One region of the Frateuria sp. YIM B11624 genome, then DNA from elsewhere that is predicted to be linked to it. Evidence: riboswitches for the same ligand, from Rfam matches in the RefSeq annotation. Region 1 holds a riboswitch; the other holds the start of a gene.

Region 1 (7,154 bases):
CCACCTGCTTGGCGCCGATCTGGCGCTCGCCCGGCCGGTCGCCGCGTGGCTTGAGGTCCATGAACATCTGCCCGGAATTGCCGACCGCGCCGGTCCCGGCGCCCTGCCCGCCGAGCATGACCAGCATGTCCTCGACCGCCGGGTCCTCCTTGATGATCTTGGCGACCTGCAGCACGCGGTCGGTCAGCAGCGCCGGCGAGATGTTGGCATCGGCGGTGATCTGCGCCTGCAGCTGGCCGGTGTCCTCGTCGGGCATGAAGGTGCCGCCGGCGGTCTTGCCCACGGCCACGCCCAGGACCACGGTCAGGATCAGCAGGATCAGCGGTTGCCAGCGCATCAGCCGGCGATGGTGCATGGCCCAGTCCAGCGCGCGCTCGTAGTGCCGGAGCAGCGCGCGGTCGAAGTTCTCCACCGCGCGCTCGATGCGGCCCGGGGGCGGCGGATTGGCCGGCTCCGCGGTGAGCAGGCGGCCACAGAGTGCCGGCGTGAGGGTGAGGGAGACGATCGCCGAGATCACCACCGCGGCGGTCAGCGTCACCGAGAACTCGCGCAGCAGCATCACCAGCATGTTGTTGCCGAACAGCAGCGGCGCGAACACCGCCACCAGCGACAGCGTGATCGACACCACCGTGAAGCCGATCTCGCGCACGCCGGTCAGCGCGGCCTGCAGCGGCGGCATGCCGTGCTCCATGTGGCGCACGATGTTCTCGATCACCACGATCGCATCGTCCACCACGAAGCCGATGCACAGCACCAGCGCGACCAGCGACAGCGTGTTGAGCGTGTAGCCCAGCGCCCACATCGCCACGAACGCGCCGGCCAGCGACAGCGGCACGCTCAGCGTGGCGATCAGCGTGGGCCGCAGCCGGCGCAGGAACACCAGCATCACCAGCACCACCATCACGATGGAGATCAGCAGCGCCACTTCGACTTCATGCAGCGCCGACTTGGTGGTCTGGGTGAGGTCGAACACCGCGTTCATCTGCAGGCTGGCCGGCAGCGACGCGCGCAGCTGCGGCAGCTTGGCGCGGATCGCCTCCACGGTCGCCACCGCGTTGGCTTCCGGCCGCTTGCTGATCTGCAGGCCGACGGTACGGGCGCTGCCGCTCGCGTCGGCGAACCAGGCGGCCTGGTACTTGTCCTGCTGGCCGCCGTAGATCCGCGCCACGTCCGACAGGCGCACCGGCACGCCATGCTTCATCGCGATAAGCAGACGGGCGAACTCGTCAGGAGTCTGCAGTCCGTCGCTGGCGGTGACCGTCATCTGCGTGCGGCCGTCGCTGAGCGTGCCCTGCGGCGAGGTGACGTTGGCCGCGCGCAGCGCGTTGGCCACGTCGTTGGCGGTCAGGTCCTTGGCAGCAAGGGCGGCGGTATCCAGTTCGATGCGCACCGCGTGCGGCGTGCCGCCGAACACCTGCACCTGGGCCACGCCGGGAATCTGCGCCACCGCGGGCTTCAGCAAGGTGTCGGCCAGGTCGAACAACTGATCCTGGGGCATGCCCGAGGAGGTCAGCGTGATGAACAGGATCGGGATCTGCGAGGTGTCGAACTTGAAATACTGCGGCGGGCCGGGCATGCCCGAGGGCAGGTCGGGCGCGGCGGCGTTGATCGCCGCCTGTACGTCGCGCGCGGCGCTGTCGGCGGTGCGGTCGAAGGTGAAGCGCACCATGATCGAGGCCTCGCCTTCGCGGGCGTTGCCGTACATGTCGTCGACGCCGGGGATGCGCCCCAGGTGCCGTTCGAGCGGCGCGAGGATGGTGCTGGCCATGGTCTGCGCGCTGGCGCCGGGCTGGCTGGCCACCACGTACACGCCGGGGAAGTCCAGCGACGGCAGCGCCGCCACGCCGAGCAGCAGGTAGGCCCAGAAGCCGGCCAGGGTCAGGCCCAGGGCCAGCAGCGAGGTGCCGATCGGGCGGCGGATCAGGGGAGCGAAGATGTTCACGGGGCGTCCGTACCGCGGGGAAGGTGCGCGCGCGTCGCCGCGCCGGGGGCATCAGCGTAGCGCACGGCCGGCGCCCGGTTCGTGGGCCAGAGGATGGGCAGGGTCATGCCCCACGTTATGCCGTGCCCGTACCGGCCGGTGGATGTGCCTGAAGTCCGGCCCCTGCCGAAAGGCAGGGCCGTAACCGTGGTTACGTGGCAAGGCTTCCCCCATCCGCCTGCCGGCACCTTCCCCCGCCCGCGGGGGAAGGCTCACTCGGGGATCCCCCGCCGCTGGTCCTTCCCCCGCCTGCGGGGGAAGGTGCCCGAAGGGCGGATGGGGCGGGCTTGCCGGGAGTTCACTCCCCGGGCGTGTAACGCACCGTCAGGTACCAGCTGCGTCCCGGCTGGTTGAAGTAGTACACGGTTTCATAGCGACGGTCGAAGGCGTTGGCCAGCCGCGCCTCGACCTGCCAGTCGCGCGCGAACGCGTAGCTGGCGCGCAGGTCGGTGGTCGCGTAGCCGCCGAGCCGGTGCAGGTTGGCCAGGTCGTCGTAGCGCGCGCCCGCGGCCAGCAGAGTGGCGCCCACGCCGAAGGCACCGAAGCGGCGGTCCAGTTCCAGCCGCACCGTCCGCTCGGGGCGGCGCGGCAACAGGTGGCCGTCATTCGCGCTGCCGTCGCGGTTCTCCGGGCGCTGCAGGGTCAGGTAGCCCTCCACCCGCCAGTCGGCCAATACCGTGCCGGCCTGTGCCTCCAGCCCGCGGATGCGTGCACGGCTGATGTTGCGCGGGAAGTAGTTGGCATCCAGCGAGATCAACTGGTCGATGCTGGTCTGGTACGCATTGAGCGCCCAGTGCCAACCGGCCTGCTGCTGGGACAGGCCCAGTTCGGCGCTGCGCGAGGTCTCCGGCTGCAGATCCGGGTTGCCGCTGCCATAGGGGTAGTACAGGTCGTTGAAGGTCGGTGCATGGAAGGCGCTGCCCCAGCTGGCCGACAGCTTCAGTCCATGGTCGAACGCGTAACCCCAGGCGGCCGCGCCGGTGGTGTGGCCGCCGAACTGCTGGTTGTCGTCCCGGCGCAGCGAGAGCTGCAGCTCGTGCGGGCCGAAGCTGCCCTGGTACTGCACGTAGCCGCCGGTATCGTTGCGCTGGTCGGCGAGGTAGCCGGTATCGCTGGACAGGTGCTCCTGCTGCCAGTCGATGCCGAGCGTGAGCAGCTGGTTGTCGGCCAGGCTCAGGTCGTTCTGCCAGGACGCCTGGTTGCGCCGCGAGTCGCCGTAGCGCAGGAACGTGCCGTCGTTGTAGGTGCGCTGTTCGTCCAGGCTCTGCCCGGCTGCCAGGGTCACCTTCCATGCCGGTAGCGGGTCGAAGCCAAGCCGCGCGCCGGCGACCTGCTGCAGGTTGTGCAGCTGGTTGCCGTACGGCGCGCCGTCGTATTCCACGTGACTGGCGCTGCGCAGCCAGGTGGCGGCCAGCTCCGTGCCGTTGTCCCAGCGGTAGCCGGCGTTGGCCAGCGCATTGCGGTTGCGGTAGGCGTCCGCGTCCGGCTCGTCGGTGAAGCAGCCGGCGAAGGCCTCTGCCGCGCCGACCCGGCAGGCGTTGATGCCGCGGGTGTACTGGCCGCCGATGCTCAGGTTGTACCAGGCATGCGTATCGCCGCCGGCCAGGCCGAACTGGCCGTCGGCATAGCCGCGGCTGCCGGTACCCAGCCGCAACGAGGGCGCCAGGCCACCGTCGTGCGTTCCATGCCGGGTGAAGATCTGGATCACACCGCCGATCGCGTCGGCGCCGTAGAGGCTCGAGCGCGGCCCGCGTACCACTTCGATCCGCTCGATCTGGTCCAGCGGCAGTTGGTCGAAGGCGGGAATCCCCGCACTCACCGTGCCCACGCGCACGCCGTCGATCAGCAGCAGCGTGTGCGAGGAGTTGGTGCCGCGCAGGAACAGCGAGCTCTGCTGGCCCAGCCCGCCGGACTGGACGAAGCTCACCCCGGGCAGGCCCTGCAGCAGGTCGATCAGCGACACCGGCTGCAGGCGGTCGATGTCCTCGCGGGTGATCACGCTGACCGACGACAACGCGTCGTCCACCGTGATCGCGGTGCGCGTAGCGGTGACGATCACCGGCGCCAGTGCGGCCGGATCGGTGGCATCGGCCGCCAGCGCGGCAAACGTGCTGCCGCACAGTGCGGCGGCGAGCAGGGTCTTCTTCATAGATGTGCGTCCCTCGGCCGCGCGCCCACGCACGGCCATGCGATGGATGAACTGGCCGATCGCGGAGGGAAAGGGGAACGACGGGCAGGCGCGGGCCGTGCACGAGGTCCGGCCCGCCCACCGCAGGTCCACCAGGTAATGCTTCGGGCCGGTCTCCGGGCTCGCGGGTGCAGGCGCTGGACCTGCCGGAGCGGCGCCTTCCCATGCGCATGGCACAGTGGCTTGGGACCGTCCCTTCGACTCGCTTACCGTTGCGGGGGCAGCGCCGGCCTTGTTGTGCATCGCACAACGCACCGGCTTCCCGTTTCATCCCCCGGCTGAATGCCGTGGGACACCCGAAACGGGTCGAATCTTACCGAAAAAACGGGCCACGTTTGGTTTATTTCGGAATCGCCTTGCGGCGGTTGGACCGCAAGTTTTTTCTTTGCGGCAATTGCTAAGAAAAAGTTGACATTGCGTTAGCCATGGCGGTAGGTTGCCCCAGCGAATCACCGTGGTTGCGTGGTTTGCGAGCGACGGGGAACGCTGGGGCGAGACCGACGAGCGGTTACTGGACCGTATCTCGGGCAACAGGAAAGCGTCTGTCGTTGTTATCCGGTGTGCGGGCCCTCGGGCCATGCCTATCTGGTTTTTACATGACTCGTCTAATGGGTCGATCTGGGGAGATCTCTCGATGAATAAGCGTTACATGTCGCGCGGGGCGTTGCCTCGTCGCACTGCACTGACGGTCGCGATGGCCATGGGTCTTGGCTTTACCGGCCTCGCCTTCGGTCAGGCCACCACCGGCAGCATCTTCGGTACCGCGCCGGCTGGCGCCGGCGACACCGTCATGGTCCAGGGCGCCAACGGCACCACCCGCGAAGTCGCGGTGGATGCGGATGGCCGTTACTCGGTCACCGTGCCGGTCGGTCGCTACACGGTCACCCTCCGCAAGGATGGCCAGGTGCTCGCTACGCAGGAGAACGTCGGCGTTTCTCCGGGCGGTGGCACCAACGTGCCCTTCACCGCCGCCAGCGCGGAAAATGCGCAGAACCTCGGCGCCGTGCAGGTGGTCGCCAGCGCGTTGCCCGCCATTGACGTGACCAGCGTCAACTCCAGCACCATCATCACCGCGGCCGACCTGGCCAAGCTGCCGGTCACCCGCAGCGCCGAGTCGATCGCGCTGCTGGCGCCGGGCACCGTCAAGGGCAGCAGCTACTTCGCCAACGCCGTGTCCTTCAGCGGCTCGAGCGTGTCCGAGAACGCCTACTACGTGAACGGCTACAACACCGGCGAGCCGTATCGCAATATCGGCGGCTTCCAGCTGCCCTACGGCGCGATCGACCAGCAGGAAACCCTCACCGGTGGCTACAGCGCCAAGTACGGCCGTTCCGACGGTGGCGTGATCAACCAGATCGGCAAGCGCGGCACCAACGAGTGGCATTTCGGCGCGCAGGTCGTGTGGGAGCCGAAGTTCCTCGAGGCCAGCCCGCGCAACAACTACTACGGCAACCCGGCGATTCCCGCTCCGGTTCCCAACAGCACCAGTCCGGACGGCTTCACTCACTACGAGTTGGAAGACCCTTCCAAGCCGGGCACGCTGCACCAGTACCGCAATGACAACAAGCAGTGGGAAACGGTCTACTCCGCGTATGTCGGTGGCCCGCTGATCAAGGACAAGCTGTTCATGTTCTTGGCGGCGGAAACCAGCAAGACGCAGGCGACCAACGTCGAGATCATCTCGGCCGGCAAGGTCCAGTACAACGAAGACCGCAACACCAAGTTCTACGGCAAGTTGGACTGGAACATCACCGACAACAACATCTTCGAGTTGACGACGCTCAACAATCGCCAGACCACCGGCATGGGCACGACGTACAACTACGATTACGACACGCTGCAAGCGACGACGTTCAACTCGAACAATGACGTGACCCGGGACAACGCCCAGTTCTACATCGGTCACTTCACCAGCTACATCACCGACAACGCCACGCTGAGCATCCTGTACGGCAAGGCGAACTACCAGAACCCGACCACTTACGGCAACACCAGTCCGCTGCCGTACATCTCGCGGCCGTACAACCAGAACCCGGCCTACCTGCCGCCGGGCACCGGCGCCAACGGCATCGTCAACGATCAGACCAACATCCAGTGGTTCTCCGATTCGGCGAAGCTTTCCTCGCGTAGCCTGCGCGTCGACTTCGATTATCGCCTGGGCGACCACGACCTGGCGGTCGGTATGGACAACGTCAGCTACGGCGCCAAGAACCAGGGCCCGAACCAGCAGAACCCGTTCAATCCGGCGATCAACTACTACTGGCGTTACCTGACGGGCAATCTGGTGCAGAAGCGCGAGATCGGCTGGCAGACCAGCATGACGCTGTCGCAGAAGGCCTGGTACGTGCAGGACACCTGGCAGGTGACTCCGTCGTTGCTGCTGAACATCGGCGTCCGCAACGACCACTTCACCAACTACAACAACGTCGGCGTGGCGTTCGTCGACGAGAAGAACCAGTGGGAACCGCGTATCGGCGTGAGCTGGGACGTGAATGGCGATTCCACGTTCAAGGTGTACGGCAACGTGGGTCGTTACTACCTCGCCCTGCCGCAGAATGCGGCGGAGCGTGCGGCGAACACCTCGACCTACCTCACCACCAACTACACCTATACCGGCATCGACGAGAACGGCGTGCCGACCGGCATCAAGGCGACCGGGCCGACCACTTCGCCGGACGGCGAATTCGGCCTGCCGAAGGATGCCCAGCAGGTCACCGCGCGCAACCTCAAGCCGGAATACCTGGACGAGTTCATCGCGGGCTTCGACAAGCAGCTCAACGAGAACTGGACCTACGGCGCCAAGGCCATGTGGCGTGACCTCAAGAGCGCCATCGACGACGAGTGCTCGGCCTACCTGATCGCCGCCAAGATGGAGAAGATGGGGATCAACTCGGGCGACTACTCCGACTCGATCTACGGCCCCGCGTATTGCCGCCTGATCAACCCGGGCCAGACCAACAACATGCTGGTCAAGTCGAACGACGG
Region 2 (7,154 bases), on a different contig from region 1:
GCGGTGTTGCGCCAGCGCATCGGGCGCGAGGAGGGGCGGCTTTATCCCGCCTACGATGCGCATTGCGATAAGGCCGGCTGACGGTTGCCTTCTTTGCCGCGTGGGGTGGGCTTCAGCCCAGCGCAGGCCGCGGCAAGACGTGATGGGCTGAAGCCCACCCTACGGAAGTCGCACTAGCTTTTCGGCATTTTCAACACGCTGACCTTGCCATTGGCCTCCAGCCGCACTTCGGCCGCGTCGCCGACCTCGCGCAATCCCTTCTCGCGCAGCGCGCGGCGGAAGGCCGCCTCGGACATGTCGTGCCGGCGCAGCGCACCCTCGACGAGGCGGCCCCCGCGGGCCAGCAGGCTGTCCTTGCCTTCGACCACGCGATCGAGCCACGGCCAGCGCGCGCAGGACCAACCCATCGCCTTGTCCAGCAGGAAAATCGGTATCACCCCGATCACCGCCGACAGCGGCGACTTGTCGTCGCCGGTGATCGCCAGGCGCAGCGTGCTGCCGACCAGCATCAGCACCACGATGTCGAAGGTGGTCATGTCGCCGAACGCGCGCTTGCCGATCAGCCGCAGGACGATCAGCAGGCCCAGGTAGACGCCCGCGCCGCGCAGCGCATAGACCCACCACGGATCGGTGAGGTGCATGGCGTCACCCGGTCGAGCCGCCCATCACCGGCAGGATCGCGCCGTTGACGTAGCTGGAGCAGCTCGGCGCGGCCAGGAACACGTAGGCGGGCGAAAGCTCCTCCGGCTGCGCCGGACGGCCCAGCGGGTTCTGCTGGCCGAACTTCGCCACCTGCTTGGCCTGCTTGTCGGCGGGGTTGAGCGGCGTCCACACCGGGCCGGGCGCCACCGCGTTGACGCGGATGCCGCGGCTGACCAGGTTGCTCGCCAGCGACATCGTGAAGGCGTGGATCGCACCCTTGGTCGCCGAGTAGTCGAGCAGGTGCGCGTTGCCGAACAGGCCGGTTTCCGAGCCGGTGTTGATGATCGCGCTGCCCTCGTGCAGGTGCGGCAGCGCGGCCTTGGCCATGTGGAAGTAGCCGTAGATGTTGGTGCGCATGGTGAGGTCGAAGTGTTCCTCGGTGATGTCCTCCAGCGCATCGGCGTGTTCCTGAAAGGCGGCGTTGTTGACCAGCACGTCGAGCCGGCCGAATTCGTCGACCGTCTGCTGCACCGCCTGCCCGCAGAAGTCCGGGTCGCGCACGTCGCCGCGGATCAGCAGGCAGCGCTGGCCCTCCTTTTCCACGTAGCGCTTGGTCTCGCGCGCATCCTGGTCCTCGGACAGGTACACCACCGCCACGTCGGCGCCCTCGCGCGCGAACAGCACCGCCACCGCGCGGCCGATGCCGGAATCCCCGCCGGTGATGATCGCGGCCATGCCGTCGAGCTTGCCGCTGCCGCGGTAGTCTGGCGCCTCGAACTGCGGGCGCGGATCGAGCCTGGCTTCCTTGCCCGGTTTGCGCAGGTGCTGCTCGGGCAACGGCGGCCGCGGTTTGGCGCGCGGACTGGTCGGTGCCGGCTGTTTCTTCGCCGCGCTCTTGCCCGCGGCCTTGGCCTGCGATTTGCGCGCGTCCTTCGCATCGGTGCGGCCCTGCACCTTGCGGGCCTTGTCGACGGCGCCGCGCTTGCGCGGCGTGCGGGTGGAATCGGTTCGGGTAGCCATGCGCAACGCTCCGGGCGGGTGTCGTCCGCGACCTTAGACAGCCCGCCGTGGCAACGGGGTGAGCGCGGCGCCGCGCATCCTTGATGCGGATGTGACGCCCGATCGCCGCTGACCTGGATCAGTGCCGGCGCGGCGGCGGACGTCCAGACTGCAGTCCTGTCCCTGCGAAAGATCCCTGGTATGCCCCGGCTCACGGATACCTTGCGCGGCCAGCATGCGCAGATGCGCCAGGTGCTCGACGACGTCCGCCAGTTCGGCATCGGCAAGGAGGCTGGCCGCGAGCGGCTGCGCCAGGCGCGCGCGCTGATCGTGGAACACCTGCGCCAGGAGGATGCCGAGCTGTATCCGGCACTGCACCGCAACGCCGGCACGCAGGCGCTGGCGCAAAGCTACGCCGACGAGATGCGCCGGCTCTCCGGCGACATCCTGGCGTTCTTCGACAGCTGGCAGCACGGCGGCGGCGACCTGGCCTTCGCGCGCCACTACGGGCGTCTGCTGGGTCTGCTCGACCGCCGCTGGACGCGCGAGGAAGTGCGGCTGTACCCGGCCTACGAACAGCATTGCCTGCGCACCGACGCCGCCTGAGGCGGACCGCCGCATCCGGTCCCGGGCGACGCCAACCACACCAGATATTGGGTTGACCGTTACCGTCAAGCCCGATATGTTGTGCCTCGTCGGTGCCCGTCCAGACGCGACTGTCGGTCGGGCTTAAAAGGGAATCCGGTGTGAATCCGGAACTGCCCCGCAGCGGTAAGCGGAAACGAAACCCGTCACCAGCACTGGGCCTCTGCGCCTGGGAAGCGGCGGGAACTAGGTGGGCCGCAAGGCCCGTGTCCGCGAAGTCCGAAGACCTGCCGGCACGCCGGACCCCTGGGGCCGGCGGTCGCGTCCGCTGAGACGCGCCCGTCCGACCCTGACGCGGCCCGGCGCGGGTGACCGCTTCCGCGGGGAGGCGCGTTGCATGCGGGCGGTCCTGCCTCCGCGTGATGCGCGTCTTCCGTGACAAGCGACCCTCAGGCCCTGCGCGCGGGAGCAGGCGTTTGATGTTTTCGGAACCGTCGCGTCGGTGCGCTTCTCCTCCGTATCGGCGCGGCGGCTTCCCTTCCGGAGATTCCGCATGGACACCCTCGACACCCCTGCCCGCGAAGGCAGCGCCGCATCGCAGGCCGACGACGGCTTCGCCCTGACCCCGCCGCACAGTCCCGCGCAGATGCGCGTGACCAAGCGTAATGGCGCCACCGAAAGCGTCGACGTCAACAAGATCGTGCGCGCGGTGACGCGCAACGCCGACGGCCTGCACGCGGTCGACCCGCTGCGCGTGGCGCTGAAGACCATCGGCGGCCTGTACGACGGCGCCACCACCGCCGAGCTGGACCAGCTCTCGATCCGCACCGCCGCCGCGCTCACCGCCGAGGAGCCCGAATACGGTCAGCTCGCCGCGCGCCTGCTCGGCGCGTTCATCGACAAGGAAGTGCGCGGGCAGGAGATCCAGAGCTTCTCGCAGTCGATCGCGCGCGGCGCCGAACTCGGCCTGCTCAACGCGCGGCTGCGCGATTTCGTCGCCGCGCACGCGCGCAAGCTCAATGACGCGATCGATCCACTGGCCACGCGCCGCTTCGAATACTTCGGCCTGCGCACGGTGTACGACCGCTACCTGCTGCGCCATCCGCAGGCGCGCAAGGTGATCGAGACGCCGCAGCATTTCTTCATGCGCATCGCCTGCGCGCTGGGCGGCGGCGAGGTCGGCGAGACGCTGGAGCTCTACCGGCTGCTCTCGGCGCTGGAATACATCGCCAGCTCGCCGACGCTGTTCAACGCCGGCACCGCGCACGAGCAGTTGTCCTCCTGCTTCCTGCTCGATTCGCCGGCCGACGCACTGGAGGCGATCTACGAGAAGTATGCCGACGTGGCGAAGCTGTCCAAGTTCGCCGGAGGCATCGGTCTGTCCTTCACCCGCGTGCGCTCGCGCGGTTCGCTGATCCGCGGCACCAACGGCCATTCCAACGGGCTGGTGCCGTGGCTGAAGACGCTCGACGCCTCGGTGGCCGCGGTGAACCAGGGCGGCAAGCGCAAGGGTGCGGCCTGCGTGTACGTCGAGCCGTGGCATGCGGATATCGAGGAGTTCCTCGAGCTGCGCGACAACACCGGCGACGAGGCGCGGCGCACGCACAACCTCAACCTGGCCAACTGGATCCCCGACGAGTTCATGCGCCGCGTCGAGGCCGACGGCGACTGGTCGCTGTTCGATCCCAAGAGCGTGCCGCAACTGGTCGACCTGTGGGGCGTGGCTTTCGAGCAGGCCTACCGCGAGGCGGAGGCGGCCGGCCTGGCGGCGAAGACGATCAAGGCGCGCGAGCTCTACGCGCGCATGCTGCGCACGCTGGCGCAGACCGGCAACGGCTGGATGACCTTCAAGGACCGCTGCAACGCCACCGGCAACCAGACGGCCGAACCGGGCAACGTGATCCATCTCTCCAACCTGTGCACGGAGATCCTGGAAGTCACCTCCGCCGACGAGACGGCGGTGTGCAACCTGGGTTCGATCAACCTGGCACGGCACGTCACGGACGGCGCCTTCGACTTCGCCAAGCTCGCGGCCACCGTGCGCACGGCGGTGCGCCAGCTCGACCGGGTGATCGACCTCAACTTCTACCCGATCGCCACGGCGCGCGCGGCGAACCGCAAGTGGCGCCCGGTGGGGCTGGGCGTGATGGGCCTGCAGGACGTGTTCTTCCAGTTGCGGCTGGCGTTCGACTCGGCCGAGGCGCTCGCCCTGTCCACGCGCATCGCCGAGGAGATCTACTTCCACGCGCTGGAGCAGTCCTGCGAACTGGCCGCTCAGGCGGGCGCGCACCCGGGCTTTGCGCAGACGCGCGCGGCACGCGGCGAGCTGCAGTTCGACTACTGGCCGCAGGCCGCGCCGCACGACGAGGCGCGCTGGCATGCCTTGCGCGAGCGCATCAGGACCGGCGGCCTGCGCAACTCGCTGCTGATCGCCATCGCCCCGACGGCGACGATCGCCTCGATCGCCGGCTGTTACGAATGCATCGAACCGCAGGTGTCCAACCTGTTCAAGCGCGAGACGCTCTCGGGCGACTTCCTGGTGGTCAACCGCTACCTGGTCGAGGAACTGAAGACGCTGGGCCTGTGGACGGCCGACGTGCGCGACGCGATCAAGCTGGCGGAAGGTTCCATCCAGAACATCGGCGCGATTCCCGAACGCCTGCGCCAGGTCTACCGCACCGTGTGGGAGCTGCCGCAGAAGGCGCTGATCGACCTCGCCGCCGCGCGCGGGGCCTACATCGACCAGAGCCAGTCGCTGAATCTCTTCATGGAGAACCCGAACATCGGGCAGCTTTCCTCGATGTACATGTACGCCTGGAAGGCGGGCATCAAGACCACCTACTACCTGCGCTCGCGCCCGGCGACCAAGATCGCCAAGACGACCGTCGCCGCCGTGCCGGACCAGAGCCAGGCGAGCGCAGCGGTGTTCTGTTCACTGGAGAATCCCGAGTATTGCGAGGCCTGCCAATGAACCGGGCCCGCGCATGCACCGCTACCGCAACCTGGACGGCCATTCCGGCGTCAGTGCCTACGAGTTCGGCGACGGCTGGATCCGCATCCGCTTCGTCGGCGGCGAGACCTACGAGTACACCGACGCGGCCACCGGTACCGAACACGTACGCAACATGCAGACCCTGGCGCAGGCGGGCGAAGGCCTGGCGACCTACGTCAGCCGGTTCGTGCACGAGGCGTACGCGCGCAAGCTCTGACGGTGGCGTGAGGCGGTAAAGCCCACGTCCTTCCTCGGCGTCCTTCCGGCTTTCGCGGGAATGATACCCATGCAGTCTCGCCGCCTTCCGGGCGGTCGCACACCAAGGCATCCCATGACCAGCCAACTGCTCGACCCCGGCTATGCGCTCACCCTGCGTCCGATGCGCTACTCGCCCTTCTACGAGATGTACCGCGCCGCCATCCGCAACACCTGGACGGTGGACGAGGTCGATTTCGCGCCCGACCTCAACGATCTGAATAACAAGATGAACCCCGCCGAGCGCCACCTGATCCAGCGCCTGGTGGCCTTCTTCGCCACTGGCGACACCATCGTGGCCAACAACCTGGTGCTCAACCTCTACCAGCACGTCAATGCACCCGAAGCACGCATGTACCTCTCGCGGCAGCTCTACGAAGAGGCGCTGCACGTGCAGTTCTACCTGACCCTGCTGGACACCTACATCCCCGACCCGGCCGAGCGGCACAAGGCCTTCGCGGCGATCGAGGCGATTCCCTCGATCCGCGCCAAGGGCGCGTTCTGCTTCAAGTGGATCGACTCGATCCAGCACCTGCGCCGCGTGGAGACGCGCGAGCAGCGGCGGCAGTTCCTGCTCAACCTGATCTGCTTCGCCGCCTGCATCGAGGGCCTGTTCTTCTATGCCGCCTTCGCCTACGTCTACTACCTGCGCTCGCGCGGCCTGCTGCATGGGCTGGCCTCGGGCACTAACTGGGTATTCCGCGACGAGAGCGGACACATGGCGTTCGCCTTCGAGGTGGTGCGCACCGTGCGCGCGGAGGAGCCGGAGCTGTTCGATGACGAACTGCGCATGCAGGTCGAACAGATGCTGGAGGAGGCGATCGCCTGCGAGACGCAGTTCGCGCAGGACGTGCTCTCCGGCGGCGTGGCCGGGCTGTCGGTGAAGGACATGCGCCAGTACCTGGAGTACTGCGCCGACCAGCGCCTGGCCCAGCTCGACCTCCCGAAGAAATACGGCGCCGCCAACCCGTTCGACTTCATGGACCTGCAGGACGTGCAGGAACTGACCAACTTCTTCGAACGGCGCGTGTCGGCCTACCAGGTCGGCGTACAGGGCGAGGTGGCGTTCGACATGGCGTTCTGACACGCTGGCGGCCCCGCCCGCCGCGAGGAACCGATGAGCCTGGCGCATGTCACGGTGCTGTTCGACAGTCCGCTGCTACGGATCAGCGGCATCGACTGCCGCCACCCGCGCGGCGGCTGCGGCTGCGAGCGCGGCGACGAGCGCACGCACCTGGTGCTGCTGCGCCGCGGCGGTTTCGGCTACCACCTGCGCGGCGCGGTGCACGTGGGCGACCCGGCCACCGCGCTGCTCTACCGCGCCGGCGACAGCTATCGCATCTCGCATCCGTTCGAGGGTGGCGATGCCTGCACCTGCTTCGAGCTGATGCCCGAGCACGAGGAGGAACTGTTCGGCCGGCGCCTGCGCGAGGAGCGCGATGCCACGCGCGTGGTCGGCGCCGCGGAGCAGTTCCGCCACTGCGTCCTGCATGCCGCGCTGCAACGCCGCGAGGCCGATCGGCTGGCGGCGGAGGAAGCCGCGTCCCTGCTGTGCCAGGACGTCGTGCGGCACGACCCGGCGCCGACCACACCGCTCTCGCCGGCCGCGCGGCGGCTGGCGTGGCGCGCGCGCGAAGCCCTGCTCGCCGATCCGGCCGACGATGCCGGCCTCGCGGCGTTG

What was found. Region 1 has a riboswitch for cobalamin ahead of btuB (TonB-dependent vitamin B12 receptor). Riboswitches for the same ligand answer to the same signal wherever they lie in the genome.
Region 2: it holds a riboswitch for cobalamin, as region 1 does, so the genes downstream of both, AAIL17_RS07875 (ribonucleoside-diphosphate reductase subunit alpha) here and btuB (TonB-dependent vitamin B12 receptor) in region 1, are expected to answer to the same signal.

What each region holds. Positions count from the first base shown of each region.
Region 1 is NZ_JBCNYA010000006.1:2,278-9,431, reverse strand. Features, by position in the region: gene AAIL17_RS04180 (efflux RND transporter permease subunit) at 1-1,942, opposite strand, end outside; gene btuB (TonB-dependent vitamin B12 receptor) at 2,280-4,130, opposite strand; cobalamin riboswitch at 4,260-4,484, opposite strand; gene AAIL17_RS04170 (TonB-dependent receptor) at 4,804-7,154, shown strand, end outside.
Region 2 is NZ_JBCNYA010000012.1:32,851-40,004, forward strand. Features, by position in the region: gene AAIL17_RS07855 (hemerythrin domain-containing protein) at 1-81, shown strand, start outside; gene AAIL17_RS07860 (DUF421 domain-containing protein) at 174-641, opposite strand; gene AAIL17_RS07865 (SDR family oxidoreductase) at 646-1,662, opposite strand; gene AAIL17_RS07870 (hemerythrin domain-containing protein) at 1,843-2,247, shown strand; cobalamin riboswitch at 2,321-2,535, shown strand; gene AAIL17_RS07875 (ribonucleoside-diphosphate reductase subunit alpha) at 2,780-5,197, shown strand; gene AAIL17_RS07880 (hypothetical protein) at 5,211-5,435, shown strand; gene AAIL17_RS07885 (ribonucleotide-diphosphate reductase subunit beta) at 5,550-6,557, shown strand; gene AAIL17_RS07890 (helix-turn-helix domain-containing protein) at 6,591-7,154, shown strand, end outside.